One region of the Jeotgalibaca sp. A122 genome, then DNA from elsewhere that is predicted to be linked to it. Evidence: predicted binding sites of a transcription regulator. Region 1 holds the regulator's gene; each other region holds the start of a gene.
The links. Region 1 encodes Rex, which represses fermentation and respiration genes when NADH is low (regulators of the CRP and FNR family bind a similar motif). Its sites were predicted from a motif close to TTGTGAANTANTTCACAA; they were not measured.
Positions count from the first base shown of each region.

Region 2: ACTU7M_RS02105 (CidA/LrgA family protein) is a predicted target of Rex. The motif match lies at 2,509-2,526, and genes of this name have one in related genera.
Region 3: ACTU7M_RS05435 (competence protein ComK) is a predicted target of Rex. The motif match lies at 9,128-9,145, and genes of this name have one in related genera.

Region 1 covers NZ_JBQPRB010000004.1:105,529-116,381, reverse strand. Annotated here, with positions in the region: gene ACTU7M_RS06085 (alpha/beta hydrolase) at 1-275, opposite strand, end outside; gene ACTU7M_RS06080 (UDP-glucose--hexose-1-phosphate uridylyltransferase) at 424-1,908, shown strand; gene ACTU7M_RS06075 (CsbD family protein) at 2,097-2,300, opposite strand; gene tsaB (tRNA (adenosine(37)-N6)-threonylcarbamoyltransferase complex dimerization subunit type 1 TsaB) at 2,480-3,205, shown strand; gene rimI (ribosomal protein S18-alanine N-acetyltransferase) at 3,180-3,779, shown strand; gene rimI (ribosomal protein S18-alanine N-acetyltransferase) at 3,779-4,228, shown strand; gene tsaD (tRNA (adenosine(37)-N6)-threonylcarbamoyltransferase complex transferase subunit TsaD) at 4,242-5,258, shown strand; gene ACTU7M_RS06050 (ABC-F family ATP-binding cassette domain-containing protein) at 5,299-7,251, opposite strand; gene ACTU7M_RS06045 (redox-sensing transcriptional repressor Rex) at 7,549-8,184, shown strand; gene ACTU7M_RS06040 (YdiK family protein) at 8,230-8,433, opposite strand; gene ACTU7M_RS06035 (lysostaphin resistance A-like protein) at 8,457-9,020, opposite strand; gene groES (co-chaperone GroES) at 9,308-9,592, shown strand; gene groL (chaperonin GroEL) at 9,627-10,853, shown strand, end outside.
Region 2 covers NZ_JBQPRB010000001.1:444,933-455,785, forward strand. Annotated here, with positions in the region: gene ACTU7M_RS02095 (lactate oxidase) at 124-1,236, opposite strand; gene ACTU7M_RS02100 (LrgB family protein) at 1,273-1,980, opposite strand; gene ACTU7M_RS02105 (CidA/LrgA family protein) at 1,973-2,365, opposite strand; gene ACTU7M_RS02110 (LysR family transcriptional regulator) at 2,807-3,700, shown strand; gene ACTU7M_RS02115 (S1C family serine protease) at 4,003-5,238, opposite strand; gene ACTU7M_RS02120 (MBL fold metallo-hydrolase) at 5,398-6,210, opposite strand; gene ACTU7M_RS02125 (DUF2207 domain-containing protein) at 6,282-8,105, opposite strand; gene ACTU7M_RS02130 (polyphosphate polymerase domain-containing protein) at 8,272-8,985, shown strand; gene ACTU7M_RS02135 (DUF4956 domain-containing protein) at 8,999-9,670, shown strand; gene ACTU7M_RS02140 (anti-sigma factor domain-containing protein) at 9,689-10,048, shown strand; gene ACTU7M_RS02145 (fructose bisphosphate aldolase) at 10,134-10,853, shown strand, end outside.
Region 3 covers NZ_JBQPRB010000003.1:267,815-278,667, forward strand. Annotated here, with positions in the region: gene ACTU7M_RS05380 (GtrA family protein) at 1-658, shown strand, start outside; gene ACTU7M_RS05385 (acyltransferase family protein) at 792-1,880, shown strand; gene ACTU7M_RS05390 (nuclease-related domain-containing protein) at 1,968-2,816, shown strand; gene ACTU7M_RS05395 (glycoside hydrolase family 13 protein) at 3,048-4,844, shown strand; gene ACTU7M_RS05400 (AAA family ATPase) at 4,911-6,107, shown strand; gene ACTU7M_RS05405 (RloB family protein) at 6,091-6,705, shown strand; gene ACTU7M_RS05410 (hypothetical protein) at 6,755-7,006, shown strand; gene ACTU7M_RS05415 (LysM peptidoglycan-binding domain-containing protein) at 7,223-7,873, opposite strand; gene ACTU7M_RS05420 (DUF2922 domain-containing protein) at 7,924-8,145, opposite strand; gene ACTU7M_RS05425 (DUF1659 domain-containing protein) at 8,171-8,371, opposite strand; gene ACTU7M_RS05430 (sigma-70 family RNA polymerase sigma factor) at 8,441-8,947, opposite strand; gene ACTU7M_RS05435 (competence protein ComK) at 9,190-10,080, shown strand; gene ACTU7M_RS05440 (general stress protein) at 10,157-10,853, shown strand, end outside.

The DNA of each region.
Region 1 (10,853 bases):
AATTTGTATTCTTCGCTGGCGGTTTGTAAAAAATCATACAGGTCATGGGTACGTTTTTCCAAATCTTCTTTGTCAAAAACTCCCTCCGCTAACCGACGGAAATAACGATTCATCCCATTTTCGGATACATTCCCGCGTACGCTTAAAATGCCGGCATCAGGATCAATGTAGTTAACAAGGGGTATTAAATCATTTTCATTTCCACCTGTCCCATGTAAAACAAGGAAAGTTGGATGATTGATTTTACCGGGCTTATATATGTGTTCATAGATCAATATTTTCCGCTCCTTCAAGATGTCTTTAATTTGTATATTTCAAATTCGAATCAATTGTAACATGATGTTAGAAAAGAGTCAATTTAACCGGATTATGCTATGATGAAGGGGACCTTTTTAAAAAACAATCGAGAAAAGAGGGCTTTTTTTGAGTATTGATCAAATAATTCAGGATTTTGTAACGAAAGGTTCTGCGATTCATCGCATCCATGTTTTAGATTATTATTATGCGGTTAACCGCCTCTTACAACTATTACATTTAGACCATTTTAATACAGATGTAACACCATCCATTCCCTTACCGAAACTATTGGATTCAATGGACCGGTTAGTAGATTATGCAACAGAACAAAAAATTATTGCCGATACACAACGGGGGCGAGATGAATTTGAAGCGCAAATTATGGATATCTTGACGCCCTTACCATCTACTTTAAATAAAGATTTTTGGGACTGCTATCAGGAAGCCCCAATGCGTGCAACCGACGAGTTTTACCAATTGTGTCGCGATAATGACTACATAAAAACGCGCCAGATAGCAAAAAATGAGCAGTTTAATGTCTCATCACCTTATGGCGATTTGATAATAACTATTAATTTGTCTAAACCAGAAAAATCAAAACAAGATATTTTAGAAGCCCAAAAGAGTACAGATGGTTACCCTAAATGCCAATTGTGTGCAGAAAATGAGGGCTACAAAGGTCGCCCTGGCATTGCGGGTAGAACGAATCATCGTGTCATTCGTGTTCCGATCTTAGGGGAAAACTGGGGCTTCCAGTATTCTCCTTACGCTTATTATAATGAGCATTGTATCGTGTTTACCAAAAAACATATTTCCATGAATGTGGGTCACCATACCATCCAAAACTTAATGGAATTGACAACGGTATTTCCCCATTATTTTATGGGATCGAATGCAGGACTACCAATTGTCGGGGGCTCTATGTTGGGACATGAGCATTACCAAGGGGGGCGTCATCATTTTCCAATGGAGAATGCGAAAGTTCTGGACACATGGACCTGGAAAACAAATTCAAACGTTACAGCTGAACGCCTGTATTGGCCACTATCCGTAGTAAGGCTACGTGCACATGATAAGGAAGATATCCTGCAAGCCGGTTCAGAATTGATGGAGGCGTGGGATAACTATTCTAATGAAGCGCTCCAAATAAAATCACATACGAATGATGAAAAACATAATGCTGTGACTTTAATTGCCCGTCGAAACGGATCGGATTATGAACTGGATGTAGTCTTAAGAAACAATCGGACAACGGAAGAGTTTCCTGATGGCATTTTTCATCCACACCCAGATGTGCAGCATATCAAGAAGGAAAATATTGGCTTGATAGAAGTTCTGGGGTTGGCGATTTTACCACCACGTCTAAAAACAGAATTAGCTGAGGTTGAAGCTTTTATTTTAGGAGCTAACAATAACATCGCGCCTTACCACCAGGAGTGGGCAGAAGAACTGAAGCAACAAGGGACTATAACCAAGGAAAATGCCGCGACAATCCTTAAAGAAGCGGTCGGACATAAATTCCAGAGAGTGTTGGAGGATGCTGGGGTTTTCAAACAAACAAAAGAAGGACAAATGGCTTTTGCAGCATTTATAGCTGACTTCCAGGCATAACAAAATGGAGCTGTGAAATAACTCCCAGCCCTTATCTATTTACGAATACTTTATCGCAAACGTGCTCAAAAAGGCAGCCCCGACGCCACTTCACGAATAATGCTCAGATGGTCTGCGACCATGCTGTGCTTATTCGTTCCAGTGGTTCGGGGCTAAACGCCTTTTTGAGCACTCTCATTTTTTAAATGTTATCTATTTTTGTCTTGCCAGTCATCGACCTTGTCATGGGCTCTGTCTTTGCCTTCTTCGACTTTTTCAGTCATCTTACCTTTATTTTTTTGCAGTTTTCCTTCAAGTTCCTTGGATTTGTCATCGGTAGCATCGCCGTATTCTTCCTTCACTTTTCCGACAGCTTGATCTTTCAATCCTTTTAGTTTGTCATCTAATGCCATATTAATAACCTCCTAAATTAAATTGAGAGAACGATTACAAGTTCCCTTTGATATTATTATTAAGGAAAAAGGTTTGTAACGCAAATAAAAGCCCTTGTACATCTTATAAAAATGCAAAGAGATTTTTACTGGCAGTTAAGCTATAATGTTAATAACTAATCGTGGAAGGACGAAGTATTTTGAAAATCTTAGCCATTGAATCATCCAATCAAACGATGAGCGTCGCGACTGTTGAGAACGGTCTAGTCGTCTCCGAATACACTCGAAATGGCAACCTGCAACATAGTACCCAGCTGATGCCGGCTATTGAAACGGTTATGAACGGGTCAAGTTGGCAGCCAAAGGATATTGACCAAGTGGTGGTATCGAAAGGTCCCGGCTCATATACTGGCGTGCGAATCGGTGCCACTATTGCAAAAACACTGGCCTGGACGCTCAAAAAGCCTCTAGTTCCTGTCTCCAGCTTAAAATTATTAGCAGCGAATGGACTTGCTTTTGAAGGGCTGATCATCCCTTTAATTGATGCAAGAAGGGAAAATATCTACACCGGAGTTTACCATGTAGAAAATGGCATTTTAGTGCAAGTGCAGGAAGATAATCATATCGACAGCGAAATCTTCTTTGACTCCTTAAAAAATAACACTGAACCACTCCTGTTTATCGGGCAAGATATTCCGATTTACAAAGAGCGTCTTACTGACGTTTTTGGAGACCGTGCATTTTTTGCCCCACAACAAGACTGGTTGCCTCGTGCGGGCGTTTTAGCAAATTTAGCTCACGGTGAGCAACCAGTTGACGCGCATGTATTTACTCCCGAATATTTGAAAAAACCTGAAGCTGAAGAAAATTGGCAAAAAGCCCATAGAGGAGAAGAGAAAGGTGAGTACGTTGAAAGAATTGATTAATCATTTCCATTCGATGATGGATTCACTTCAAAAAGAGGGTCCTCTTCTGCAAAGTAAACTATCTTTTTCTAAACGGACGGATTATTTATCTGACCGCTACACTCTTCCTAACGGGCAAGAAATCAGCCTGGAAATTGGCCAAAGAAAGCATATCGCTGATGTATTGGAAATTGAACGCTTAGGCTATGAAGGAAAAACGCCTTGGGGGTTTGTGGCTTTGGAAAATGATATTGTTAAAAGTCAAAAATCGCTGTATTTGATTTTATACAATGGAAACGAACCAATTGCTTTTTTAGGGAGCCGTTTTGAAATTACGGATATCCATATTACCAATATAGCAGTTGCTCCCGCTTGGCAGAAAAAGGGCGTTGGTAGCTTGCTTTTGGAATTATTAAAAGTTGTGGCGAAACAGGAAGCTGTTTCCAGCTTAAGTCTTGAAGTACGTATTTCCAACAAAAATGCCCAAAGTCTTTATAAAAAAATGGGTTTTGAAGCTTTGCGTATCAAGAGAAACTACTATCACGGTGATGGCGAAGATGCCGTCGATATGAAATTGGATTTGGATAAAAAATGATGAACCCATTCAATATAAAAGTACTGACGGTAGAAGATGCCGAAACCATTTACCGCATTTGTCTGGATGCCAATGATGGGAAGACGACCTGGAAACCATCCTCATTTGAAGGAGAGTTGGGCAATCGTTATAATGTTTATCTCGGTTACGAAATAGCAGGCACGTTAGTTGGATTTATCGGGTGCAGTTTAATTTTCGATAGTCTGGCAATAAATAACTTTGCGGTTTCTTCTCATTATAAACGGCAAGGTATTGGCGAAAAACTCTTGGATGCCTTATTGGCATATGGGAAAGAAAATGGTGCCGAGAATTTCATTTTGGAAGTCCGTGTATCCAATAAACCAGCCATCGCCTTGTATGAAAAATTTGGCTTCCGGCAAGTCGATCGTCGGAAAAACTACTATGAACAACCAGTGGAAGATGCTTATATTTTCCAGTTAATTAAATGAAAGGGGAAAATGCATGAGCGATACATTGATACTAGCGATTGAGAGCAGCTGTGATGAAACTAGTGCAGCCGTAATCAAAAATGGCTCTGAGATACTCTCTAACATTGTGGCTTCTCAAGTCAAAAGCCATATGCGTTTTGGTGGGGTAGTGCCAGAAGTTGCGAGCCGTCACCATGTAGAACAAATAACCCAAATCATTGCATCCGCCTTAACGGAAGCAGAGGTAGAGATGGCGGATGTGGATGCCATTTCGGTAACAGAAGGGCCTGGTTTGGTGGGCTCTTTATTAATCGGTGTAAGTGCCGCAAAAGCGATGGCTTTTGCGCATAATAAGCCCTTGATTGCGACCAACCACATCGCCGGACATATTTATGCCAATCAACTTTTGGGACCTCTTCAATTTCCTTTGCTGACCCTAGTTGTAAGTGGCGGCCATACAGAATTGATTTACATGCCAGAAGATGGTGTTTTCGAAATTGTTGGGGAAACAAAAGATGATGCTGCAGGTGAGGCGTATGATAAAATTGGTCGTGTTCTGGGCTTACCTTATCCAGGTGGGAAAGTAATGGATGAGATGGCCCATCAAGGAAAGGATGTTTTTAATTTTCCAAGGGCGATGCTGCACGAAGATAATTATGACTTTAGTTTTAGCGGGTTAAAGAGTTCGGTTATTAATACCATACACAATGCGCGCCAAAAAGGTGATGATTTAGACCCTTATGATGTGGCAGCGAGTTTCCAGGCGGCTGTTGTTGATGTATTGGTAGCAAAAACCTTGCGGGCTGCCAAAGAAAAAGATGTAAAACAGCTATTGTTAGCAGGTGGTGTTGCAGCCAATAAGGGATTGCGTACGGCTCTATCTGAAGCGGTCGCCAAAGAACTTCCCGGTGTGGAACTTATTATTCCGCCATTAAGTTTATGTGGTGACAATGCAGCAATGATTGGAGCGGCTGCCTATACGCAATACAAGGCAAAAGAGTTTGCTGCTTTGGATTTGAATGCCAGACCAGGATTATTACTCGAAAATTAAAATAAAAAAACCATTTCAGCATTAGAAATGGTTTTTTTTATCATTCTATTTCTTCAAGCTCTAAATTCTTTTCTTCCCATTCTTGCATAAAAGTATCTTGCTGGTCCTTTAAATCCAGTAACATTTCATTAAATTCCTGTACCTTCTCATGGTCACCGAAAACTTCCGGTAAGGTGAGTTTTTGTTCAACATCATCGATTTTTACTTCTATCTCTTCCAATTGCTTTTCAAGAGTTTCGATTTCACGGTTTAGTTTCCGTTCGATTTTTGCTCTTTCCTTGCTTGCATGGTAGACCGATTTTGTTTGGGGACTTTTTTCTTCACTAGCTGGATTATTTCCATTTTCTTCTTGAGCAAGCAGGGCAGCCAATTCAGCTTCTTCTTGTTTCTTTTCCATATAGTAATCGTAATCACCGATATACAGTTTGCTGCCATCGGCTGAAAGTTCCAGAATACTTGTCGCGATTCGGTTAATGAAATAACGGTCATGCGAAACAAAAACAAGTGTGCCGTTATAATCAATAAGGGCATTTTCCAGTACTTCCTTACTGTCGATGTCCAAGTGGTTGGTAGGCTCATCAAGCATGAGCAAATTGTTTTGTTCAAGTGCTAATTTACATAGAGCAAGGCGCGCTTTCTCTCCCCCACTTAAGGAAGGAATTGTTTTTTCGACATCAGCGCCGGTAAAGAGGAAGCTTCCCAGGATACTCCGCACATCTTTTTCATTCATGGTTGGATGCAGGTCCCAAATTTCGGCCAGAATCGTTTTGTTTTTAGAAAGATTCGTCAACTCTTGATCATAGTATCCGAGGTCTACGTTTGTTCCAAATTTAACGCTTCCCTCTATGAATGGGATTTGATGAATGATTGATTTTAATAAAGTAGATTTACCAATTCCGTTGGGGCCAACTATTCCGATAGCTTGATGTTTACGCAAGTCCAGGCTGATGGGCTTGGCCAAGATGTTGTTGTCATACCCGATAGCCACATCTTCCAGCGTCATCACCACATTACCACTCTCGCGCTTAGTATCAAATGAAAAACGTACTGAACGTTCATCGCCTTTCGGCTTATCCATCCGCTCCATTTTTTCCAAACGTTTTCTGCGGCTTTGGGCCATTTTGGTAGTGGATGCGCGCACCAGATTGCGAGCCACGTAATCTTCTAATTTAGCAATCTCTTCTTGTTGCTTTTCATATTGTTTCATTTCCTGTTCGAGACGGGCCGCTTTTTCTTGTAGATAAAAGGAATAATTCCCTTTGTAATGATGGATTTTGTTTCGGCTGATCTCATAAACACCGGTCGCAATTTTATCAAGGAAATAGCGGTCATGGGAAACAACCAAAAGGGTACCGCGATAGTTCACTAAATAATTTTCCAACCATGCCAATGTATCGATGTCCAAATGGTTGGTAGGCTCATCCAAGATTAAAAGGTCGTTCTTCTCAAGCAGGATCTTAGCCATTGCCAAGCGCGTTTTCTGGCCACCGGATAATTGTGAAATAGGGCGGTCCAAGTCTTCTTCGTAAAACTTAAAACCATGGAGGACGGATCTGATTTCCGATTCGTAACCATAAGCATCTTGCTTATGGATTTCCTGTTGTAGGGAGTCGTACAGTTTAAGTGCCGCTTCCATAGTCACAGGATCATTGATAACCGCTTCATCAGCCAAGCGTGCTGCAGCCTGTTCCGCTTGTTTCATTAACAAAATGACAGGTGCGAAAACGGTTAACATTTCTTCCCAGATTGTTTTATTGGAGTCAACCGCACTATGTTGATCAAGATAGCCGATGGTCACTTCTTTCTTTTTCGCAACGGATCCCGCATCTGTTGGCTCGAGTCCAGCTAATATCTTCAATAACGTTGATTTTCCGGCGCCGTTTCTTCCTACGAGTGCAATACGTTCATTGTCCTGGATAGTAATTTGAATATTCTCAAATAAAACGGTCGGACCGAAGTAACGGGCAAGATTTTGTCCTTGTAAAAGTATCATTCAGTCGTTCCTCAACTTTCTATAGATATGCCTTTTCATTTTATCACAGTTCTGTCATACACCAAAGATACGATATTATGAAAACGTTATGACCTTTGTGAAAGTTACACTATTAATTTTATGAAAGCGATAAAATCAAACTCGAAGTTGAAATAAAATTCACAAAAAATTACAAATTAGAACAAATTAGTGGATTTTTCACTAACGCGTGCTATAATTGCACTATGTAATGATAAGTACAAATAGATTATAACTTATAATTTCACATATATAATTCTAAAGAAAGCGAGAAAAATTATGCCAACTAATAATGACATTCCAAAAGCCACTGCCCGCCGTCTTCCCATCTATCATCGTTACCTTCGCTATTTACATGATGCAGGAAAAACCAGAATATCATCAACCGAATTAAGCGAGGCTGTAAAAGTTGATAGTGCGACCATACGTCGTGATTTCTCCTACTTTGGTGCTCTTGGTAAAAGAGGATACGGTTATGATGTAGAGTATTTGCTGGATTTCTTTAGTAAGACCTTAAACCAGGATCGTTTAACCAATGTTGCTTTAATCGGGGTTGGTAACTTGGGACATGCCTTGTTGAACTATAACTTCCATTTAAGTAATAACGTGCGCATTAGCGCTGCATTCGATGTAAACGAAGAAATTGTTGGCAAAATCGTCAGTGGTGTGCCCGTTTATCCATTGGACGAAATGATTGAACAATTACGTATTCAACAAATTGACGTGGCTATTTTGACAGTTCCACAGCAAGTTGCCCAAAAAGCGGCTAACAATTTGATCGAAGCGGGTGTCAGGGGAATAATGAACTTTACACCTATTCGTTTGTCAGTACCAGAGAACGTTCGCGTTCAAAATGTCGACCTAACCAATGAATTACAAACACTGATTTATTTCTTGGATAATAATATCTCCTAAAAGCACAATGAAAAACGTTGAGACCGAAAGGGTCTCAACGTTTTTTTACTTGTTCACTTGATCTTTAATTTTAAAGTACATAATTAACATTTGGATGCCGGTTACGATGTTGTTTGTCGCGAAAAAGATACTGATCCACGTGAGGAATCCCCATCCAGAGACGTTGATGCTGTCTACAGCGAAATAAATGAAGAGACCGGCGAATGCAAATTTCATAACGATTTGTAAAATGATATTTTTTAAAGTCATAGAATTCCTTTCTTTTTAAACTGTTAGCCCAGGAGTTCTGGGAAAAAGATTGGTAATGAAGCAAATGCATTCATTAAACCATGAGCCAACATAGGTGTAAAAATGTTATTTGTTTTGTAGTATAGATAAGAGAACCAGAGTCCTAAAGTACCATACACAAGCATGTGTCCATCAAAGTGGATAAAAGCAAAAATTAAAGCACTTATGACCGCAGAACCGAATAATCCGACACGGGACATATTTAATTGGGTAAAGACAGCTTTTCGGAAAACAAATTCTTCCATTACTGGTGCGAAAATGGTGATCATAAAAATCAAGAGTGGGTAAGCCGTCGTTAATTCCAGTAAATTCTGAGTGTTAGCTGATTCCGGCGTAACTCCGAAAATAAGCGATTCAATAATGGAAGTGACCGTCTGGATTACAAGCGAACCGATAAAGCCAAGAACGCTCCATCCTATCACTTTCGACATAGGTGCAGAGGGCCGTTTGATAATAGGCGCTTCAGGACTCCATTTTTCTTTATAGTTTACGATAATCATTGCCACTGTTCCGATAAAGGCAAAGAGGATTGTTAAAGTCATGCTCATTTCAATGCGTTGCTCTGTCGGAAATAAAAAGAGAAGAGGAACGGGTAAGAATTGAGCTGCTAAGTATATGAATATTATACGCGTCGCAGTAGTGATTTTTCTTCGCATGTATTTTGTACCTTTCTTATTTGTTATAATACTCCTGTATAAAAGTATATCACAAGAATGAAAAAAATTACTGAATTTGCTTGCATTATCAAAAAAGTTTGATTATGATAGAAAAGTAGGTTAGCACTCTCGGTAATCGAGTGCTAATTAGAAATCAACTTATTTTTGGAGGGATACTTGTGTTAAAACCATTAGGTAATCGCGTCATTATTGAAGTTGCCAAAGAAGAAGAAAAAACTGTTGGTGGCATCGTGTTGCCGTCTTCCGCTAAAGAAAAATCACAAACAGGTGTCGTTATCGCTGCTGGTGACGGTCTTGTAACGGAAAACGGGACAAAAATCGAAATGACTATAAAAGTCGGCGACAATGTATTGTTCGAAAAATACGCTGGAACAGAAATCAAATACGATGGGAAAGATTATTTGGTAGTTAAAGAATCTGACGTCGTAGCAATTGTAGAATAATTTTCAAAATAATTGGATGAGGTGAATTTTAGAAATGGCTAAAGATATTAAATTCTCTGAAGACGCACGAGCAGCGCTATTACGCGGTGTTGATATGTTGGCAAACACTGTAAAAGTAACATTAGGGCCAAAAGGACGTAACGTTGTTTTGGAAAAAGCATACGGTTCTCCGCTTATTACAAATGATGGTGTGACAATTGCCAAAGAAATTGAATTAGAAGATCATTTTGAAAATATGGGAGCAAAACTCGTTTCTGAAGTTGCTTCAAAAACAAACGATATTGCTGGAGATGGCACAACGACTGCAACTGTTTTGACACAAGCCATTGTACGTGAAGGTTTGAAAAACGTTACTGCTGGTGCAAACCCAGTTGGTGTTCGTCGTGGTATCGAAATCGCTGCAAAAGAAGCGATTGCCGGTTTGGCAGAAATTTCTCAAACAGTTGATTCAAAAGAATCTATCGCACAAGTTGCAGCTGTATCATCAGGGTCCGAAGAAGTCGGCGCTTTGATTGCTGAAGCGATGGAAAAAGTTGGTAACGACGGCGTTATCACGATTGAAGAATCAAAAGGTATCGAAACAGAATTAGATGTTGTTGAAGGAATGCAATTTGACCGTGGTTACCTTTCACAATACATGGTAACTGATAATGACAAGATGGAAGCAAGCCTTGACATGCCTTATATCTTAATTACTGACCGTAAAATTTCCAACATTCAAGATCTTCTTCCATTATTGGAGCAAATCTTGAAAGAAGGACGTCCATTGTTAATCATCGCTGATGATGTGGATGGCGAAGCTCTGCCAACATTGGTATTGAATAAACTACGGGGAACATTCAATGTGGCGGCAGTTAAAGCGCCAGGATTTGGTGACCGTCGTAAAGAAATGTTGCAAGACATCGCTGTTTTAACAGGCGGAACAGTGATTGCAGAAGATTTAGGTTTGGAATTGAAAGATGCTTCTGTTGAACACTTAGGACATGCTGGTAAAGTAGTCGTTACAAAAGACAACACCACAATCGTAGAAGGATCTGGCGAAAAAGAATTGATTGAGCAACGTGTAGCAGTGATTCGTTCACAAGCTGCTGAAACAACTTCTGATTTCGACCGTGAAAAACTTCAAGAACGCTTGGCTAAATTATCTGGTGGGGTAGGAGTGATCAAAGTTGGTGCTGCTACTGAAACAGAATTGAAAGAGCGTAAATTGCGTATCGAAGATGCTTTGAATGCAACACGTGCTGCTGTTGAAGAGGGAATC
Region 2 (10,853 bases), on a different contig from region 1:
AAGTAAAACTTAGACGATGTATTTTTGAAGCTCGATCAGTAACACAGCGGTTAATGATTAGAACCGGTTATACAAAAAGAGAGACTCGGGAGTTTCCCGAGTCTCTCTTTTTGAATGTTTGATTTATTTTATATCTACTAAACGTGCTTTTTTAACATCTTCGATGGTTTGTGTCCCGGCTAACTGCATCACACGTTTTAAGTCTCGTTCGAAATATTCGAGAACGGATTGAACACCTTTCCAACCACCCAATGCCAAGCCATAAAGAACAGGACGTCCCAATGCCACAATGTCTGCCCCGCTTGCTAGCGCCTTGAAGATATGCTCTCCACGACGTACACCACTGTCGAATACAATCGGAACACGACCGGCTACCGCTTTGGAAATTTCTTCCAATGTTGCAAATGATCCTGGTGCCCCATCCAATTGGCGACCGCCGTGATTGGATACCCAGATACCGGCTGCACCAGCCCCAATTGCAAGCAAGGCATCTTCAGCAGACTGTACGCCTTTCACAAATACTGGCAATCCCGAATACTCAGAAATGAATTTCACGTCAGCTGGCGCAATTTTTTGCTTGGATTGTGCGTAGATATTGTTCAGGGACATATTTTTACCTGTACCGGTTAAGTAACGCGAAACAATCGGCATACCGAATGGGTAAACGAATTTATTGCGTTCGTCTCTATGGCGATTTCCGCTCAAGGTTGCATCTGCAGTTAAAATGATTGCAGTTGCGCCATCTGCTTTAGCTTCATCCAGGATATTTTTGTTCAACTCGTCGTCTTTACTCATGTAAATTTGGAACCAACGCGGACTGCCTTTCAACCCCTCTTCTATTTCATGGAAGGAGGCACCGGAGTATGCACTGATGGACATGATTGTGCCGAATTCGGAAACACCTTTTGCGGTTCCGGCTTCTTTTGTTTCGTGGGCCAGACCATGCGCTGCGATTGGAGCCATGATGAACGGAACTTTAATGTCATGACCAAAGATTGATGTCGCTGTATCGGGATTTTCCACATCCGCCATTACGCGGGGAACGATTCCTTTTTTATTCCAAACCTCATTGTTTTGACGTAAGGTAAATTCATCTCCCGAAGCTCCGGAGATATAATCGAACCCGCCTTTAGGTACGATTTCGCGTGCTGCATCCTCTAGTTCGTAAGCGTTGATGACCTCGATTGCTTTGATTTCAGTTGGTGCGCCATAGTGATTTGTTTCTACTGTTGCCATATATTTCCACTTTCCCTTCTTTATTTTATATTATTTTTAACCAAAGAATAGTTGTGTGATGGGCTGCGTCAGTGGCGCCAGCATCACGACGACAATACCTGTAACGACGATGGAAAGTCCGGACATTGCGCCTTGGACCTCGCCCATTTCGATTGCTTTTGTCGTTCCCATGGCGTGGGAGGAACTTCCCAACGCCACGCCCTGTGCTACAGGATCGTCAATTTTGAATAGTTTGAAAACGGTTGGTCCGACTACTGCTCCGATGACGCCGGTAAAGACAACGACGGCGACGGTCAGCGAGACGATTCCACCGAGTGATTCCGAAACCCCAACTGCAATGGCGGTGGTGATGGATTTTGGAACCAGGGTTGCGACCATTTCTTTATCGAAACGGAATAGGAAGCCAAATAGGTAAATCATGATAGTATGCAGGACTACGCCGGAGAAAATTCCCGTCAAGATTGCTGAGTAGTATTGTTTAAGGTAAACAAAGTTTTTTTCAAGCTTGATCGCCAAAGCTACCGTTGCTGGCGTTACAAACAGGGAAAGGAATTGTCCCCCGGTATTGTAAGTTTCAAGCGGCGTGTTCGTAACGAGTAAGATCAGAATCACCATGATGATTGCGAATACCAGCGGTGTGAATAAAGGATTCGGCCATTTTTTGTTTAATTTGGCTGCCATTAGATACAGTCCGACAGTTAAGGTAATCCACAGCAAGGGACTGGAAATTAATTTATCAAGCATGTGTTTCACCTCTTTCTTTCGCTACGAAACCCTTTTCAACTTTGGCTTTGACAAATTGAACGATTTTGCCAACGAAGGCCATCATCAAAACGGTTGTGATTGCCATGATGATTAATAGTTGCCACCAAGTGTTAGCTAGTACGCCAAAGTTAGCCATTAAGCCCACCCCCGCTGGAACAAAGAATATGCCCATATTGTCAGTGAGCCACGTTCCGATTTCATCGACTTGCTCAAGTCGTAATACTTTCGTATGGAGGGCGACGAATAACAGAACCATACCGATTACACTACCTGGAATAGCGATGAATGAAGAAATGGTGGCGGATACAATTTCGCCCAGGTACGAAAATAAGAAGATCCAGAATAACTGTTTATAAATTTTCAAATGTGCTGCTCCTTTCGGCTTATTAATTACAAGTTGTTTGATGCATTCAATATAGCACTTGATTCGAATTAGAGATAAATATTGAATTTTTATGGTATTATAAATATAATTTATATGTAACGGTTTATTTATACATATTATTTATGATAACACTTTCACAAAGTAAGCAAGTTGGATGAAGATAGCTGAATAGGGAACGTAACCATTAAAAGAAATCGATTTCACAAGCTGGAGGTATTTTAGGGGGGAGAATCGGAAAATGATTTTGTTTTTCTTCCGAGTTTTAAATGAAGTCGGAAGGAGAGCAGCAGAAAAAAGTTTCTTCTTCCGAGTTTTTGAAAAAGTCGGAAGAAGAAACTGAAATTTTGTTTTATAATGCCGATTTACCCATTTGTTAGAATGACAAAAGCAAGGATACTATAAAACACGAGGTGAACTCCCATGAATTTACAAGATATTATTTACTTTAACCATTTAGCTGAGAGTCTCAGTTTTACTGATACTGCCGAGCATTTTTATGTCTCCCAACCGTCCATTTCCATGTCATTAAAACGACTTGAAGCAGAGCTGGATACCCTGTTGATTGACAGGAAAAGATTTCATAAACGCTTGCGCTTAACGGAGTCAGGAGAAATATTACTCAAACATGCGCAGGTTATTCTCCAGTCATTGTCTGAGGTAAAAGAAGAGATTCATGATTATAAAAATCAAATCGTTTATTTCGGGTTCTTGCCAACGATTGGGGGACACTTCATGTCTGGGCTTTTGCCTCGGCTGGGGAAATTTACTTCTTCAGTTAAATTTATCGAGGAAGAAAGTTCTGATATCATGCATGAAATGGTGCGCTCCGGTGAAGTGCCGATTGCTATTACGGGTAGCGACGTCCCCCTTTTCAACGATGGGGACTTGATTCAAATACCCATTGCCACGCAAGAATTATCTTTGTGGGCTTCGCCCGATAACCCCCTGGCCCAAAGGAAAAAGTTGTCGGCTGCGGATTTGAAAGATACCGTCTTTATTTCTCTGGAAAAAGGCTATACGCACGAGCGTATCTTTAGCAAATGGAGCCAGGGAAAATTTACCCATCCTCCTAAAACCTTGTATACGAAAGAAATCCAGACCGCCCTTTCGATTGCATCATCTACCGATATGGTTGCGTTTATGATTGATATCCTGGTCAAGGATTCCAAGGATTTAGTTAAAATACCCCTTTCTGATCCACCACTTTTTTATATTAGTTTGATACTCAATAAAGATAGTCATCAAAACAAGTTCCAGAACGAATTTAACGAAATGATGATTTCATTGGCAAAAGAGTTGGCAGAAGTCGCTTAATAAGGGTTCTTGGTTATCTGGTGTTGGTGAAGGAAATGCCCTTCGGCCTGCGTGTTTGCTTGTGTACTGCCGTGGGACCGCCCGGAGCCTGTAGTCTCCGGGCTTGCAAGCCTCAAAGGGACCGTAGACGCTGAAGCATCAACGGTCCCTACTTTCGCATTGCATCCTTGACACGGCCACAAGCAACCCCACCGTCCTTCGGGATTTCCGAGAAGAATACCTACCAACACCATAAATAATAGAACCTAAATAAGTAAAAAACGGCCCTTCCAAGCGTACGCGCTCGGAAGGGCCATTTTTAATTACAATTTTTCTTGCCCATCGTTAAGGGTCACATCAATGGTCATTTTTTCGCCGCCACGATACAACTCCACTTTAACGGTACTACCCACTTCTTGACGGTAAAGGATCTTGCGCAGTCCCACCATGTTGGTGATTTCTTCGCCATCCATACCGACAATGACATCATATTGCTCAATACCAGCTTCACTTGCGGCAGACATACCTTGTACATCTGCTACAACTACACCCGCCGTCACTTCTTCCGGCAGATCCAGGATATTACGTTGTTGCGAAACAGAAACTTGTTGCAGGTCCATCATGCTTACCCCAAGAACGGGACGAATCACTTCACCATGTGCTTCTAATTCTGCAATGATACTTACCGCATCGTTACTTGGTATCGCAAATCCCATTCCCTCTACATTTGAGGAGGCAATCTTCATCGAGTTGATTCCGATAACCTGACCACCAATATTAATCAACGCACCACCCGAGTTACCCGGGTTGATGGAGGCGTCGGTTTGAATCGCCGTTACGTCCCAATCGACCACACCATCGCCGTCAATATCCGTTTCAACCGTTCGTTCAGTTGCGGAAATAATCCCTTGCGTTACCGAGGTTGCAAACTCAGTTCCCAGAGGCGAGCCAATAGCGATTGCCGGTTCGCCTACATTCAATGCCTCAGAATTGCCAAACTCCGCAATGACATCAACTTGGTCAGAAGGAATCGCCAATACCGCCAAATCCGTCCAGACGTCCGCACCGACTACCTCGGCTTCAAGTTTCGTGCCATCCTTCATTAACACTTCCACGGCGTCCGCACCGTTGATGACGTGATTATTCGTGACCACATAGGCGGTCCCGTTATCTTTTTTATAAATAACCCCACTACCCGTACCATTGGTAACCAAACCACTGTCATCCGTCTCTGTTTGTGGAATGACAAAACCAAACGGGTTCCCGGAATTTTCCTTTAGATTAATAACAGAAACGACCGCTTCCTGAACGCCTTCCACCGCTTCCGTTGTGGCAGTATTTACATCCAGGCTGATTGTTGTTGTTTGGGAGCCATCCGATTCCGTGATAGTAGATGTATTTATATCATTGCCATTATTTTCCATATCCAACGCACCTGAACCGAACAAAATTCCCGTTCCCAACAAGGCTACGGTAGCCCCACCAATGACACCACCCAATAGGCCACTTTTCATGCTTGATTGTTTTTTTGGTTTTTTATTTGAATATCTCTCACTCATTCGTTTTCTCCTCTCTTTCCTTGTCTCTTTCTAGCTTATTATATAAAACAACTTTGAAAAAAATATGAAGAATTTGGTAAAAACAGTTTTCCTGTACAACTATAAGTATACGAAAAAAACCAAGAAAATGCTTATCCAACGCATTTTCTCGGTCTCATTTTAAACAGGAAATAAATCAGTTGGTACGTTAGGGTCGGTATCCAATACGCGAAACGCTTCATTAACACCATGACCCTTGGAAAGTAAAATACTTTCGGCCGTTTCATGGGCCAGTGCCTTGATATTATTATCCTGGCTCAAATGGCCCAAATAAATACGTTTCGTATTATCACCTATCATCTCTGCCACGGCTAAAGCACCATCATCGTTGGACAAATGTCCATGGTCGCCTAATATCCGTTGCTTCAGTGACCAAGGATAGCGTCCCATCCGCAACAATTCCAGGTCATGGTTACTTTCGATTAAATAGGCATCGGCATTTTTCAACAAACCGCGCAGACGATCGCTCACATATCCCGTATCCGTCAACATCACAAATTGTTTGTTTTCATAATGGAAGGAATAGAATTGCGGCGCTGCTGCATCATGGGAAACCCCGAAGCTTTGTACATCAACGTCACCGAGAGTCAATACTTCGCCCATTTCAAAAATGTGCTTTTGTTCTGTTTTGATTTCCCCGATTGTCGTTGGCATGGCGCGCCACGTTGCTTCATTCGCATAAACATCAAACCCATAGCGGCGTGCCAAGACACCCAGGCCATGCACGTGATCGCGGTGTTCGTGGGTTACCAAGACGGTATCGACTTCAGCCAAGTCACGTCCCACTTGGTTCATCAAGGCTTGAATCTTCTTGCCACTCAGGCCACAGTCCACCAATATTTTACGTTTGGGCGTTTCGATATAGGTACAGTTACCTGAACTGCCACTCGCCAGCATACTGACTTTAAAGCCGCTCATGTTATCTAATTCCATCACTCAGATTCCCTCCAATTTGTCCTATCTATTCTAACGCATCTGAGTGAAAAAATCACTGACTTTAAACTTTAAAAAGCACCGCCGCCTGATCCACCACCGGAACCTCCCGAGGAACCGCCACTAAATCCGCCTCCCGAACCACTGGAAGAATCAGATTGCGGCGTGGAAGCATCAATTCCTCTTGCTATCGGATCATTGACACCGTCAATATAACCCGGATTGTGGTAGTAGAAAGGATAGAAATAAGATGTTCCGTAAATGACATCATCTGGATACTGAATCGCCATTTGTTCCAGAACATGATAAGCAATCCCCATTGCCGTTGCGTAGACGAGATATGTATCCCACAATTCAACCGAACCAATGTCCTGCATCGTAAAGTCCCCAACATCCTCCAACATCCGTTCAAAGGCACGCCAATCTTTCTTGGCTTTATCGCCTTCAGGGGTCACAGCAGGATGTTTCACATGATAAAGCAGCACATAGATGGCCAATGCCAATCCCGTGAATCCCAGCAAAAATAGCCAGATAGGCAGCTGATACGCAAAGACACCGATTGTTAAGAGGATAAAGAAAATATTGTTTGCAATTAGAGTAATAATCGACCAAGTCCTCGCTGTCGTTGCATGAGGGGCACGGTATCTTTCTTCATATACTTTCGCGTCGTCGCGAACAGCTTGTTGCCATGCCATGCGCGCTTTGTAAAAACGTTCCCCCAACTTGGTATCATAATTAATGGACTCAATCCTGCCAAAGGTAACAGCCTTGCCATCTCCTCCAATTTTCAAGAACCAACGCATCAGTTGCTTCTCGTGTTTCAAAAGTCCGCTGTCCGGCTCTTTTAATTTCCGCAATTCATAATCGAAGCCATCTTCCAACGGGATTTCTTTCATCTGTAGATAACCACGGCGAACCAGATCGAGAATGGTCGCAGAAACAGCTTCGGAATCCGGTTCTTGATTAAATATCGCCTTGTTCATGACAGCAGGCGACATGTCTTCCGGCAATTCATAAACGTAATCCGGTTCTTGATAAGGCACCGGGTTGGTTTCTTTATATTTCTTCCGTAACCAAAACAGAACTGCCAATGCCAAAAGCGGGCCAATTACGCCGAAAACGGCACCCACAATCACCAGTAGCCAGTAACGTTGTTCCTCTGCTCTTTCAATTGCTTCTTCGTTCGCAATGATTTGATCAAGGTTATTTTCATTCACTGTATTGGGATTATTCCACGTCACATAAGTTGGGAAAATGACATTTGCCTCCACAAATGTGTTCGCCGGATTACGGTTCAGGCTTAAGTTGACAACCCTGTCCTCTTCCAAGGTCACATTCCCATTGGCATCACCATGTCCCCAGGCTTTTAACTCACCAGGCTCCACTGCAGCCGGCAATTCAATCCGGATATCGACATCAAGGAGTTCGTCATCCCAAGCCGAACCAATCACTTTACGGTTAAATTGGGCGACATCATTATAATTCGTTACCATCTCTGGAATCCGGTATGAATAAATAACGGTCATATCATCATCCGTAATGGGATTGTAGACCGTGAAATTTAAAAACGTCCCTGTATCCGTCATTTCATAGGTGCCTGGCTGTTGCGTCGTATCTTGACTATATGGAACAGCTGCCTCCCCCTCTTCCTCAATCGCAACCGAAACATCGGTTGGAGTTGGGTGCGGCGAATAATCCAGGTTGAACAATACCCCATTAAATTCACCATCAAAATAATAGGTAATGCGCTCCGTAAACAAGGCGCTCCCATCTTCCTGGATATTTACCTGCACATCGTAATTATTGATTTCATACGACCTGGCCGCTACTTCTGGTGGGGAAAGGCCAAATAATAGAAAAAATGTAAAACTAATGATAGCCATTAACTTTTTCATCCGAATTCCTCCTTTCCTAAATTATAGTTGAAAGCCCGTCATGATGCGAATATATCCCTTGTATAAACAAAAAGTAAATATTTTTTCAAAAAGGACCCCGAAAATTTACAAAGACCTCCGTAATCTATTACTATCACCCAAAAATGAGAGAGGAAGGCACTTACTTATGGAGCAATTATTAAATAAAATCACCGTTTTCCGCAGTGAAAGGAAATACTTACTCGGTTTGGAAGACCGCATGCAGTTGATTAAGTCCTTGCATGCGATCCTCGTTCCCGACGCTTACGGTGGCTACAATGGCTACAGCGTCAGAAGCGTCTACTTCGACAGCCTGGATAATCAGGACTATAACGAGAAAATGCAGAAGTTTGAATTCGTTAAACGGGTTCGGCTTCGCATCTATGATATCAAGGATCAGATGGTCAAGTTTGAAATCAAGAAAAAGAAACCTGGAAACCAAATCAAGGATACATTACTCGTTACCCGTTTAGACGCAGAGGAAATGTTAAAAGGGAACTTCGAAGTATTGAAAAATTATGAAGGGGACACGGCCGAGCTTGGTTACGAAATTTGTACGACGATGGGCTACCGGCCGATTTCCATGGTTGAATACAAACGCCGTGCCTTTACCCATCCCTTTTTCAGCACCCGGATCACCCTTGATAACGAGTTGAAGTATTGTAATTTCGATTATGACTTGTTTGCGGAAAAGCCAAACTATCACTATGCCATGCCTTTGACGGATACCATCCTGGAAGTAAAATACGATCGCTTCCTGTTTCCGCAATTGCAGGATGTACTGACTAGATGTAATTTGAAGAAATGTCCAATCAGTAAATTCGGATCATCAAGACAACTATTGGAAAATTATTATTATTAGGAGGAATTTACAAATGAATCAAGTATTCGATCTTATCCAACAAAACTCAGGAACAATGACAAACACGGTGACTATAGCAACGGTATTGGTAAGTTTGGGGTATACCCTCTTCCTTTCCGCTGTCATGTTTTTCACTTTCAAGAAATGCCACGCAAAGATGTCTTACGATCACAAATATAATATCACTTTGGTGATGTTGGCAATTGTCTCAACAATTCTGATGCAACTGATTAAACAAAACGTTGCGCTCTCTTTAGGTATGTTGGGCTCTCTTTCCTTGGTGCGTTTCCGTACCAACATCAAGGACCCGCGCGATCTTGGCTTCGTTTTCTGGGCGATGGCGATCGGTATTGCTTCATCCAGCGAAGGTTGGTTCATCGGCTTTATCGGTTCCCTTCTCTTAATGATTTTTATGATTGCGACTGGCGATAACATTGCTTCTTCAAATACCATGTTGTTGGTTATCCGCGGCAATAAGGCAAATATTCCGTATATTTCCGATATCGTGTTCGATACGCCTGGCAACAGCCGTTTGAAAGCACAAAACTTGTTGCAGGATTCTTTTGAACTTGTTTATGAAATTAAAACGAAGCATGCAGATGAACAACGTTTGGCAACAGAAATCATGTCGGTCGAAGGCGTGGATACGGTGAACGTCTTGGCACCGAGTGCAGAGCTGGCTTAGAAAAGGAGCGTGAAAGTGATGTACAAGAAAACCGTTATTGCGGAAATTAGGCAACATTATGGCCTCGTTATCGACGAGGAAGGGAGTCTGCACCGGATCAAGTTAAAAAAAGGCATGCGGATTGGAGATCGTATTTCATACCGCGACGAAAAGCATTACCATTTGATCGACCAAAATAAACGCTTCACGGTACCAAAATGGGCTACAACCGTTTTAGTCGCGAGCACGCTTTTCATCGCCACTGGTCTTGCAATATTTGTTGATTCCATTCCCGAACCAACCGTTGCACCACCTCAAGCAGCTGCTGCTTTGGAAGAATTACCTATTCAAACAGCAGACGAATCCTACAGTGTGACGATTGTAGTGGGCGAGAACTAAAAGGCGCTACTCTTGTTTTCTTTTCCCCTAATTCTTTTTTGTGCGTTATAATTAAAATAGAATGAGAAAGGGAGGAAAAGAAATCATGAATAACAAACAGCTACAAAAAGTACGTGATGGCAAAGGATTTATTGCAGCTTTGGATCAAAGTGGAGGTAGTACACCTACAGCACTGGAGAGATATGGCATCTTGAAAGGTAGCTATGCCACGGAAGATAAGATGTTTGATTTGGTACATGAGATGCGAACGCGTATCATCACCTCTCCTGCCTTTGATTCAAAATATATCCTTGGGGCCATTCTCTTTGAACAAACCATGGATCGAAAGATCGAAGGACTCTATACCTCTGAATATTTGGCCAAGAAAAAAGACATCGTTCCTTTCTTAAAGGTGGATAAAGGATTGGCGGAGCTGGAGAATGGTGTTCAGTTGATGAAACCCATGCCAGAACTAGCTGGTTTATTGCAACGGGCGAAAAAACATAACGTATTTGGTACCAAAATGCGCTCGGTTATTAAGGAATTGAATCCTAAGGGGATTAAAGCCGTCGTTGATCAACAATTCAAAGTTGCCAAACAGATTATAACAGCTGGCTTGGTGCCGATTATCGAACCGGAAGTAGATATTTACAGCCATAAGAAAGAAGAAATCGAAGCGATTTTGAAAGAGGAAATCCTGGAGCATTTAAATACTCTCGGTAAGAATGAATGGGTCATGTTGAAACTCACGATTCCGACAGTAAAAAATGCCTACAAGGATTTGATTGAGCATCCAAATGTGGTGCGCGTGGTTGCCTTGTCAGGG
Region 3 (10,853 bases), on a different contig from region 1:
TTATCTGGGTTATCAACCTGATCAATCAATCGGGCGCCGCACCTTCAGCATGACTTTTTGGTTCATCCACAGCCGGCGTATACACGATGCACGGAGTGGACTTCTGGCCTTTCCAACTGAAATATTGGAAGGGTTAAAACGCCATGATTACGCACTTCATGTCTTGATTTCGGCAGTGCGCAATAAGTCAGAAATAGAAGAAATTCATTTGGAGTCGAGTTTGGGAGCTTCCAGGAGTCGCTCAACTTGGCGCGATTTATTTGTTCTTTTCCAGACTTTTTTCAAATATCTGATGTCTTCTTTCTCATCATTTTTGGTTGATATTGGTTTGTTCCAGTTGATGATTTTTTTATTGGGTCATTTAGATAGTGACTTGCGGATTTTATTAGCGACGGTTGTTTCCCGGGTGGTATCGTCAGTGGTTAATTATTCAATCAACAAATATCTCGTTTTCCAAAACCAGGACAGCCACCGGATGCCGGCCCTGAAGTATTTTGGGTTGGTGTTGGCCGAAATGCTGACTTCCGCTTTCTTGGTAGCGGTACTTTATCGTTTGACGGGCTTCCCGGAAACACCAATTAAATTATTGGTGGATTTGGTTTTATTCTTCACGGGTTATATCATCGAGAAAGTCTTTATTTTCGAAAAAAACAAATAAGTCCATTCGATTGCCAAAATGCTCTTTTTTGAGAATTTTGGCTTTTTTTATTACTTTTTGGTGACAAAAGAGGTTTTTAGTTGAGTTTAAAGGGTTCTATCCTTTATTATGCTTGGGTAGAAGGGTTGATAATATGAATAAAAATAAACGAATCGAAATATTCGATGGCATGCGCGGGCTGGCGGCAATTGTAGTATTGATATTTCACATTATTAATTGGACCCCAGCAGGCTATGCAGCCGGTAAGTTTGAATTTATTAATGAAGGTTGGCGCTGGTTCACGACCAGTCCGCTAAAAATATTATGGGCGGGAAATGAAGCGGTCGTGGTGTTTTATTTGATCGCTGGCTTCGTGATTGCCAAGCCTTATATCGAAGGGCGTGATGTCCGTTTCGGGAGCTTTGTCGAGAAGCGGTTCACGCGGTTGGTGTTGCCGTATTGGGCGATTTTGTTGGTGACATTTGGTTTGATTGTGTTGTTCGGTCATCTGAAAGACTCCATTTCCTTGAGTGGTTCTTTTAATGTCAAATGGAGTGAAGTTCCCGAAGTGGGACCGCAATTGTTAATGATGGAACACGATCTGGATACGTCGGCAGGCGCCTTTTGGAGTATCATCCTGGAATGGTGGGTGGCATTGGTCATTCCTTTTGTGGGTGTCGCCTTAAGGAAATTCCCAACCGGGGATGTGGTGGCGGTAAGCTTGGCAGTGAGCTGGGTTTTCATGAACTTCGCAGGAACGCTCGGTCGGGCGGCTTTTTACTTCCTGTTCTTCTTGGTAGGGGCTGTTTTGGCGAAACATCTGGATCAGGTTCGGACGTTTTATCGTGATCGGAAATGGGTATTGGCGAGTGCCTTGATTTTGGTGCCGTTCCAGTGGATTGTTGGTGATAGTATTGACCGCCGTACCGCTTTGTTGTTTACGGCAGCCGGTTTGGTTTTGGTAACGGTGGCCATCATTGAATCGCCATTTTGGACGCGCGTCTTTAAGTCGCCGTTGTTGTTGTTCTTGGGCCGGATTTCATTTAGTTTGTATTTGACGCATACCACTTCGATTGTGTTGTTTGTGACATTGGCTGGGCAAGTGATGGAGCCGTTGACGGCGTTACTGGTTTCGCCGGTTTTTGCAATTGGAATGGCGGTTCTTTGGTACCGCTATGTGGAAAATGGTGTATTGGCCGGGGTGACATTGCCACGGTTGGGACAACGCGTAATGGGGAAGTGAGGACTCTAAAGTGAGTTTCTCGCTTCTTTTTTTTCCAAAAAAATGGTTTTCGGGTTTTTTTGCTTATATATACATGAGGTGATAAATATGCTGTTGAAAGCTCGGAAAAAGCCGGTTGAGATGGAAGTGTTGGAAAGTTTGGAGGGAAGGGTGAGGTTGGCGCCGGATCTGGAGCGACAGCTTAGTTTTATGCGGACGGGTTTTGGTGGGGAAGTGGGGCTGGATGTTGAATTGGCCGGCTTGGATGATTGTGTGGTGCGGATTGGTGATTTTGTGCTGGCCGGGAATCAGGTGTGCCAGATCGATACGGTGTTGGTGAGTGCGGGTGGGATTTATTTGCTGGACGTCAAGAATTGGAGTGGGCGGCATACGGTCGGGGCTGGCGGGTTCGAGGGGTTGGTGAATGATCCGCTGGACCAGTTGAAACGGGCTGGGCGGTTATTTGGCCGGATGTTGGAGCGGGAGCGGATTTCGTTGCCGGTTGAAACGCGGCTGGTGTTTGTGAATCCGGGTATGACGCTTTATGGGGTGCAGGCGGAGATGCCGATTGTATTGCCGCAGCAGATTCCGGAGTATTTGGCCGGGGTAAGGCGGGCGGCGGGCGTGTTGACGGAGTGGGAGGAACGGGCGGCGCAGCGGATTGTGGCGTGTCACTCGGATGAGAATCCGTACCGGCTGAAGGTGGCATATACGTGGGATGAGGTTGGGAAGGGGATGCTATGTGCCGGGTGTCGGCGCGTGATGGTGGAGAAGAGCCATAAGTATGTGGTGTGCGGGAAGTGTGGGATGGTTGAGGCCAAAGGGGATGCTTTGAAGCGGACGAAGCGGGAATTGGACATATTATTTCCCGGGTGTGTGCCGGAAGTGGACCGGTTGTATCGGTTTTGCGGGGGGATGGTTTCGAAAAGGGGTATTTTCAAAGCGCTTCGGAACTAGAGCGGGGAAAAATGAGTTCTAGTTCCGAGATGGCGGTTGAAGTCGGAACTAGAAGCACAATTAAATCGTTTAAGTTCCGAGCAAAGAGGCAAAGTCGGAACTAGACTGAGAAAAAAATAAATCTAGTTCCGACCTAAATGTTACCGCTCCCAAATTCAGACAAAATACTTGTTCTAATCGGGCAATTTGATAGACTTAACGGGAGAGAGTTTATGAGGGGGTTTTATATAAATGGAAACAGCAGCATTATATCATCGTCCTGAGAGTGAATACTGTTATATTTATTCGCCGGGGCATGTACACGTTCGGCTGCGGACAAAAAAGGATGATGTGGCGAAAGTCGGCTTCATCAAGGGTGACCCGTTTATTTTACATTTGAACAAATGGTATGAGGAAGAGTTGGAGATGGAGAAGATTGCTTCGACTGACCTGCATGACTATTGGATGATTGATACCGATGAATACGTGAAGCGGATGGCATATGCGTTCCACGTGTATGGTTCGGATGGTTCGGACGTTATTTACAATGACCGCGGGGTGTACCCGTACATCACGGAATCATTGGAAAATTCGGGCTTGTATTTCCGCCTGCCGTATTTCCATGAGAGCGATCGCTTCAAGGCGCCGGAGTGGGTGAAAAAGACGGTGTGGTACCAAATTTTCCCGGAACGGTTCAAGAATGGAGATCCGAAAAATGACCCGGAGAATGTATTGGAGTGGGACAGTCGTGATGTATTGACGACGACTGATTTCTACGGTGGTGATATTCAGGGAATCATGGATGGCTTGGACTACTTGGAAGATTTGGGAATCAATGGCTTGTATTTGACGCCGATTTTCCGGGCACCAAGTAACCATAAGTATGATACGACCGACTACTATGAAATTGATCCGAATTTCGGGGACAAGGCGTTGTTCCGTGAGTTTGTGGAAGAAGCCCACAGACGCGGCATGCGCGTGATGTTGGATGCGGTGTTTAACCATATCGGGGCGGAATCGACGCAGTGGCGTGATGTGGCTGAGTATCAGGAAAAGTCGCGCTATAAGGATTGGTTCTTTATCAAGGAGTTCCCCGTGCCAAGTGCAGAGGAAATCCGTAATTTTCCGCCTGAGACGATTGAACATGTGGAAGATTTGCCGTATGAAACGTATGCCTATGTGCCGATGATGCCGAAAATAAATACCCATAATCCGGAAGTGCAGGAGTATTTGTTGAACATTGCGACTTACTGGATCAAGGAATTCGATATTGACGGCTGGCGTCTGGATGTGGCGAACGAGGTGGACCACGCATTTTGGCGCAAGTTTAACGATGCTTGTTTGTCCATCAAACCTGATTTATATATTTTGGGTGAAATTTGGACGTCTTCCCGTTCTTGGCTGGACGGCGAACAATTCCACGGGGTTATGAACTATTCCTTGGTGGGGAACATCATTGACTACTTTGTTGGCAAAGAAATCCCGACGCGGAAAATGGCGAACGTCTTGAATGAGCAATTGATGCAATACCGGAAACAAACACAGGAAACGATGTTCAACATGCTGGATTCCCATGATGTACCGCGGATTTTGACGATGGCAAATGGGGACATTGATTTAGTGAAAGCGACGTTGACGTTCATGTTCATGATGCACGGCACGCCGTGTATTTATTACGGAACGGAAGTCGGCATGATGGGCGGCGCCGATCCACAAAACCGTCGTTGCATGGTTTGGGATGAGGAGCAACAAGACCGGGTGATGTATGAGTTTACGAAGGAACTGATTGCCTTCCGCAAGGATTACCAACCTTTGCTGTCTTATGGCTTTTTGAAATGGGAACTGATTTTGGATGAAGAGAAAATCGTCGGCGTGAAACGTCACATGGGTGATGAAGCTTTGATCGGTTATTTCAATCAAGGCTGGAAAGATTTCACGATTGATAAAGATCCCAATACAGAAGTTGTCTTTGGACGACGCAATACTGAAACGGATGAAACGTCCATTTTGGAGCCGAACGGATTCAGTATTCATTTGGTGCGTAAATAAACAGGATGGTCAGGATTTAGGTCCTGGCCGTTTTTTGTTATACTTGATTTGAGAGGGGGCTTTTTGATGCTGGTCGAGTTGGTAGTTGAAAATTTCTATTCTTTCCGGGATGAAGAAACATTATCGTTGATGGGGACACGGATTGCGGAACACCCTGGGACGGTTTTGGAAACGGATATTTTTCCAGTCAATAAAGTGAGTGCCTTATACGGTGCGAATGCAAGCGGCAAGAGTAATTTGTTGCGGGCGATGGCTTTGATCCGGGAAGGTTTATTTGTGAAAAAGGGCCAAGAGCAGCGCTGGTTGCAAAAGATTAAGCCATTCCATCTGGATGCGGCTTCCGAACAGCAAGAAACGCTACTGGAAACGAGTTTCTTGATTGAAGAGCAACTGTATCGGTATGGCTTTTTTGTGAACCGGACGGAAATTACCGAAGAGTATTTGTTTTTGGAAAAAAATGGGAATGACCCAGAAGTTATTTTTCACCGGACGAAAGACGGCATCGAAAGCCCGTGGTGTGCAGATGAGATATTGCCACAACGATTGATGTTGGCGGATTGCATTGGCAATCACCCAGAAATGATGAAATGGTTTAAGGATATGCGGATTTTGATGCGGTCGCTGGATGCGAGTTTTTCGATTTCGATGGCGAAGTTGCATTTGAGAAAGTACAAACATAATTTGCTGACGCTGATTCAAGTGGCGGATCCCTCAATCCGCGATATTGAAATCCGGGAAGTTCCTCACGATGACGGTCCTAGCAGTGATGAATTTTTTGTCATCAAAGAAAGAAAGCGGCTGGATGGCGAGTTTGAGCCTTATAGCGAAGGGTTTGTTTTCCAGGATGTGGAGTCGGCGGGGACGGTGAAATTGTTGGCGTTGGCCGGTCCGATTATCGAGGCGTTGGAAAATGGGAGTTTGTTGATGATCGATGAGATGGACCAGAGTTTTCATACGTTGATGACGCGGTATGTGCTGGAATTGTTCCGCGGGGAGTTTAATACCAAAGGGGCGCAGTTGGTGTTTTCGACGCATGATATTTCGAATTTGCGGAGTGAGTTGTTCCGTCGTGATCAGATTTGGTTCGTTGAAAAACGAAAGGAAGGGAATAGTGCCTTGGTTTCGTTGGTTGAATTTAAGTTTGATGAACGGGAACGGAAGAATAGTTTCGAGTTTTACCAGAATTATTTGAATGGAAAATATGGCGCGGTGCCGTTTTTGCCACCAGCAGATTGGTGGGTGAACGATGGGGAAGAAGCGTAGAAGAGAGAAAAGGCAGTACGAAAGGGAAGTTGCGACGCGGCTGCCGGAGAAGACGTTTTTGATTGTGTGCGAAGGGACGAAGACGGAGCCGAATTATTTCCGGAGTTTCCCTGTTTTGTCGGCCCGGGTGGAGATTCGCGGGACGGGGCGTAATACGTTGTCGTTGGTGCATTATGCGGAAGGCTTGCTGGAAGGGCGCGAGCACGAATTTGATGAGATTTGGATTGTATTCGACAAGGATTCGTTCTCGGCGGTTTCGTTTAATAATGCCGTCTCGTATATTGAGGCACGGTATGATGAAGGTTTTCGGGCGGCGTACAGTAATGAGGCTTTTGAATTATGGTATTTGCTGCATTTTGAGTTGATCAAGAAGCCGGTGAGTCGGTTCCAGTATGGGGCGATGTTGTCGCGGCGGATGAAGAAACCTTATAAGAAGAACATGCCAAATATGTACGGAAAATTACTGGCACGACAGGAGACGGCGATTGCGAATGCGCGGCAATTATACGGCGAGCGGTCGAATTCCCCGGCCAAGGATAATCCCTCAACGACCGTTTTTCATCTTGTGGAAGAATTAAATAAACATTTACGGTTTTAAAAAAATTGTTTTTGCAATTTTTTGCTTATATATATATGAGGTGAAAAATATGTATGTGAATGCATTTATGGGAATGGAATTTATGGAGGGAAATGTGGTGGTGCTACATTTCCTGAACAGTGAGGATTTGGCTGAGGAGTATGTCTTCGAAACCGACCGCGATGCGACTAAGTTTTATATGTCGTGTTTGGGCTTCTGCGAGGAATTAGAAGAGTTCCCACCCTTGATTCAGGAGCGCCAGTTCCGGAAATTTTTGACCAATGAGTTTGGTTTTTTGAATTATCGAATTAATATTTATTAAATGGAAGGACTGTTCTGGGTGCGTGGTGCCTGGGGTGGTCTTTTTTTGGAAAAATGGTTTATAGAACGCGTCTATAAACCATTTGGGGTGAGAAATTTAGTTGAAATGGTTTAATTAGTGGTTATTAAACCATTTGGGCGTTATTTTTTGGGGCAAATGGTCTAATTAAAAGGAATTAAACCATTTCGCGAAATTCAAAGGGCTGAAATGGTTTAATTAACCGACTTTCATTATTTGCCCGACGATAATCCTATCTGATTTCAATCCATTGAGGGATTTCAGGACAGCAACCGAGGTATTATAGCGACGACTGAGGCTCCACAACGTGTCGCCGCGAACGACGAGGTGTAATTTGTGGAGTGACTTTTCCAGATCCTTTTTAAATTGCGCCATTGAGACACCCCAACTTTTCAAGTAACCATCGGGATCGACATGATTGGTGCCACCCAAGTTTTCACTCACCCAACGATGGGTCTTGATGCCTTTTCCACTACCATTCAACGATTTGGGTAAGCCGGCTTCGTCAGCCAAATGACGGAGCAGCCAGATAAAAGCGGCATAATCTTTTTCGAAAGTAGCGCGGTCATTCGTGCGGGCCAGCTCGACTTGCGCGTAACTATAGGGGTTCGCGCGGGGACCGGCTCCCCATTGGACCAATCCCGTGCGGGCGATTTGAACAATGCGGCCGCCGCCACCAACCCAATGGGAAACGAAGGCATTTTCCCAGTTTCGTTTCATATAATTCAGTTCGTTGGCCAAACTGTTTGCCCAGACATTATTGGGATTCCCCGATTCATGGGCAATGATGTAGCGCGATTCAATCAAAGGTGTTTGGGCCATCCCAATCAGTTGTTTTTCAATATTCATTTGAAATCCTCCTTATGAAAATAGCCGGGAGATTATCCCGGCCAAACGTTTTATAAAATCTCTGTAATGGTTTTTTCGATATAGCGTGCCGAATCAACTGCGCTGTATGGGTTCACGCCTTCAATTGAGAAGACATCCAGACCGACGATTGTTGCCATGGCTGGTTGAATTTCTGCGGCGGTCAAACCTTCGGACGGGTTACGCAATGTCAGATTTTTACTTTTACCATCAGATGCTTTGAATTTCAATTCCAGGGTTAATGTTTTTTCCATGAATGATTCCTCCTAATTTTTATGATTAGCCGATGCGGTGTTTCTCAGTCACGACTGCATAGGTAGCGGGGTACGTGATCAACGTTGCGACTGCTTGCTGAAAGGAGCTGATTGTGTCAGCGGCGACATTTTCTTTCAGATTATTGAAATTCTGTTTTACCTCTTTTTCGTTTTCGAAATCGTTGAAAAATAACTCTACACTTGCTTCTTGCCATTCCTTGTTCATGTCAATTCCTCCTGCGTTTTATATTTTGTAGCGGCTACACTTATAACAACGAATTGACTCCCAAAAGTGTTACCCATTTTTCAAAAATTGCGCTTTTTCCTGAATGCCTTTGCGCCACATATGAACGGTTTTACGCGACACACCACGCTTCGTTGCGATTTCTGACATGTTCAAACCACCGATGAAACGGTCCTGGATAAAGCTTTTTTCTTTCAGGGTCAATTGATTCATCAGCGCCATGAAGACATCCATAAAGGCGACATTCTCTTCAAAAGGCTGGGTGAGTAACATTTGGAAATCATCTTCTTGGTCTTCATGATCCAGCAAGTTGCGGTCGCGCCGTTTTTGGTCGAGAAAAGCCCAACGCAGCCTTTGTCCGGCATATTTCACAAATTGATAACGGTGTTCTTCTTTTAAGGCATCAACCTCGCACGTTTTGAAAGCATCAAACAGCTTGATACAGCCGAGTTGATAATAGTCGTCGAAATCCTGGGATTTTTTGTAAATGCCCATTTTCTTCAGTTCGTTATAAATGACTCCTTCGTATTGTTCCAGTAGTGCAGTAAGTTTTTCCATATTCGTGTTGCCTCCCGGTTGAATGTGGTGAACTTACTGAGGCCTCAGTTGGGTTCGGGTAAACTATAACGGGGCAAGCAGTAGCGTGACAAAGCGCTAAATATGAAACGGGCGCGGCACTTTCAACCCCGGTACATCCAATTTGGCGTAAAATAACGGTATTTTGGAAAATATAAAACATTGTGTTGAATATCTCAAAATGATTAGGGTATAATAGTTATTAATAAGAAAGGGGAAGATTTATGGCAGTTGACTTTAACTTTCATCAGTATTTCGGGAATAAAAAGCTTGAATTTATCAATAGTTTTGAAAGCCCTTACTACTGTCCGAATCCTATGCTCACCGAGAAAATGTCGGATGGTACGTATGATTATGATAGAAATAATTTTTATTTGCATTCGAGAGAAGACATGAAGGGTTATGCTGAAAATGCGTTGACGGCCTGTGATGCCCCTGTCGAAGTGGAGAAAATTATTTGTGTTATTAATCACAGTGAGTTTGATTTTAGTTGTAAAAATGAAACCTTGGTATTTTATGAGGATGGGTGCGTGGTCAAAACTACCGAGCGGTCGCGTGATTTTATGAACCGGGTTTTTAAACATGCTGGCATGTCTTACAAACATATGCGCCAAATGATGATTTATATGAACGGGAATTCGGGGCATAATTGTCCCTATGTACAGGGTAAGGTGGCATTCATGCCGATCGGTGGCCCGAGCAAGAAAGATGTTTCGTGGGTCAGTTTGAGTCACTTGCTCGAATACCGGGAACATCCCAAAGAGGGGCATATGACGCGTTTGGAGTTTTTTAACCGTCATTTTCTGGATTTGGATATTGGGGTCAAACGTTTCAAGAAACGGATGGAACCTGCTATCCACATGTATGCGGCCCAACATCGACGCTTGGTGGATACAGCGGCACAATTTGATGTGGCCATTGTGCAACGGGACGGTCGCGCCAATAAAAATGTCTTGCATAAAGGAATGGTCGAACTACCTTTGAGGCCCGTCATAAATGAATTGGTATTGGCGGAAAAGATGATGGGTGTGACTTACAACGATTGGAAAAAAGAGAATCCCTTCTTGAAGGATTGTCCTTACGCTGATGATCTGGATAAACTCTTTTCTGTTTAGAAAGGTTATTATTTGTTAATTTGGCATCCCTCACATAGAATAAAGGTAACGATAACACTTAGGAGGGATGACTGAGATGAATAGAAGGATTGAAGGTTCTTTTAGAGAGTACGGCCACTTATTAGAAGCAATCGAGGAATTAAAAGCGGGTGGTTACGAGACAAATCAACTATTGGTGGTTACGCGCAATGATCTCGATGCTGGTTTGACCGAAAAAACAGGTGTGGATGTAGTCGTCACGCGTGGTGAATCTTTATGGGATAAAATTGTTGGCTTTTTCACAGTTGATTTGGATGACGATGAAGAACCGGAAGATGAAGAGGATCTTTTTGAAAAATACGGCATCGATGAGGAAACGTACGAACGATTTGAAGAAGACCTCGAAAATGGTGAATTCCTATTGCTGGTAGATACAGCTCCTCCTGCGAAAACAGATAAACATGCGGAGTTCATGGTGCGCGATGGCATTATCAAAGCGAATGAAGAAGCAAAAGATGAAACAAATGATGAAGCGAAATTAGCAGCGCGACCTGACTGGACAGAATACGAAGAAGTTAATGGGGATATGCCACGACATTCAATTACGAAAGAATCGGAAGGAGTAAATCCAATGAAAGATGAAATTCCAAAAGATACTGAAATAACTGAAAGTGAACACCCAGCTGAAAAAGATGAAATCACGGGTGAAGAAATTGTCGTTGAATCAGAACCAGGTGATGCAACGGAAGGCGACGAAGATGTGGCTTTGGATGAGTTGCAGCATGATGACATCG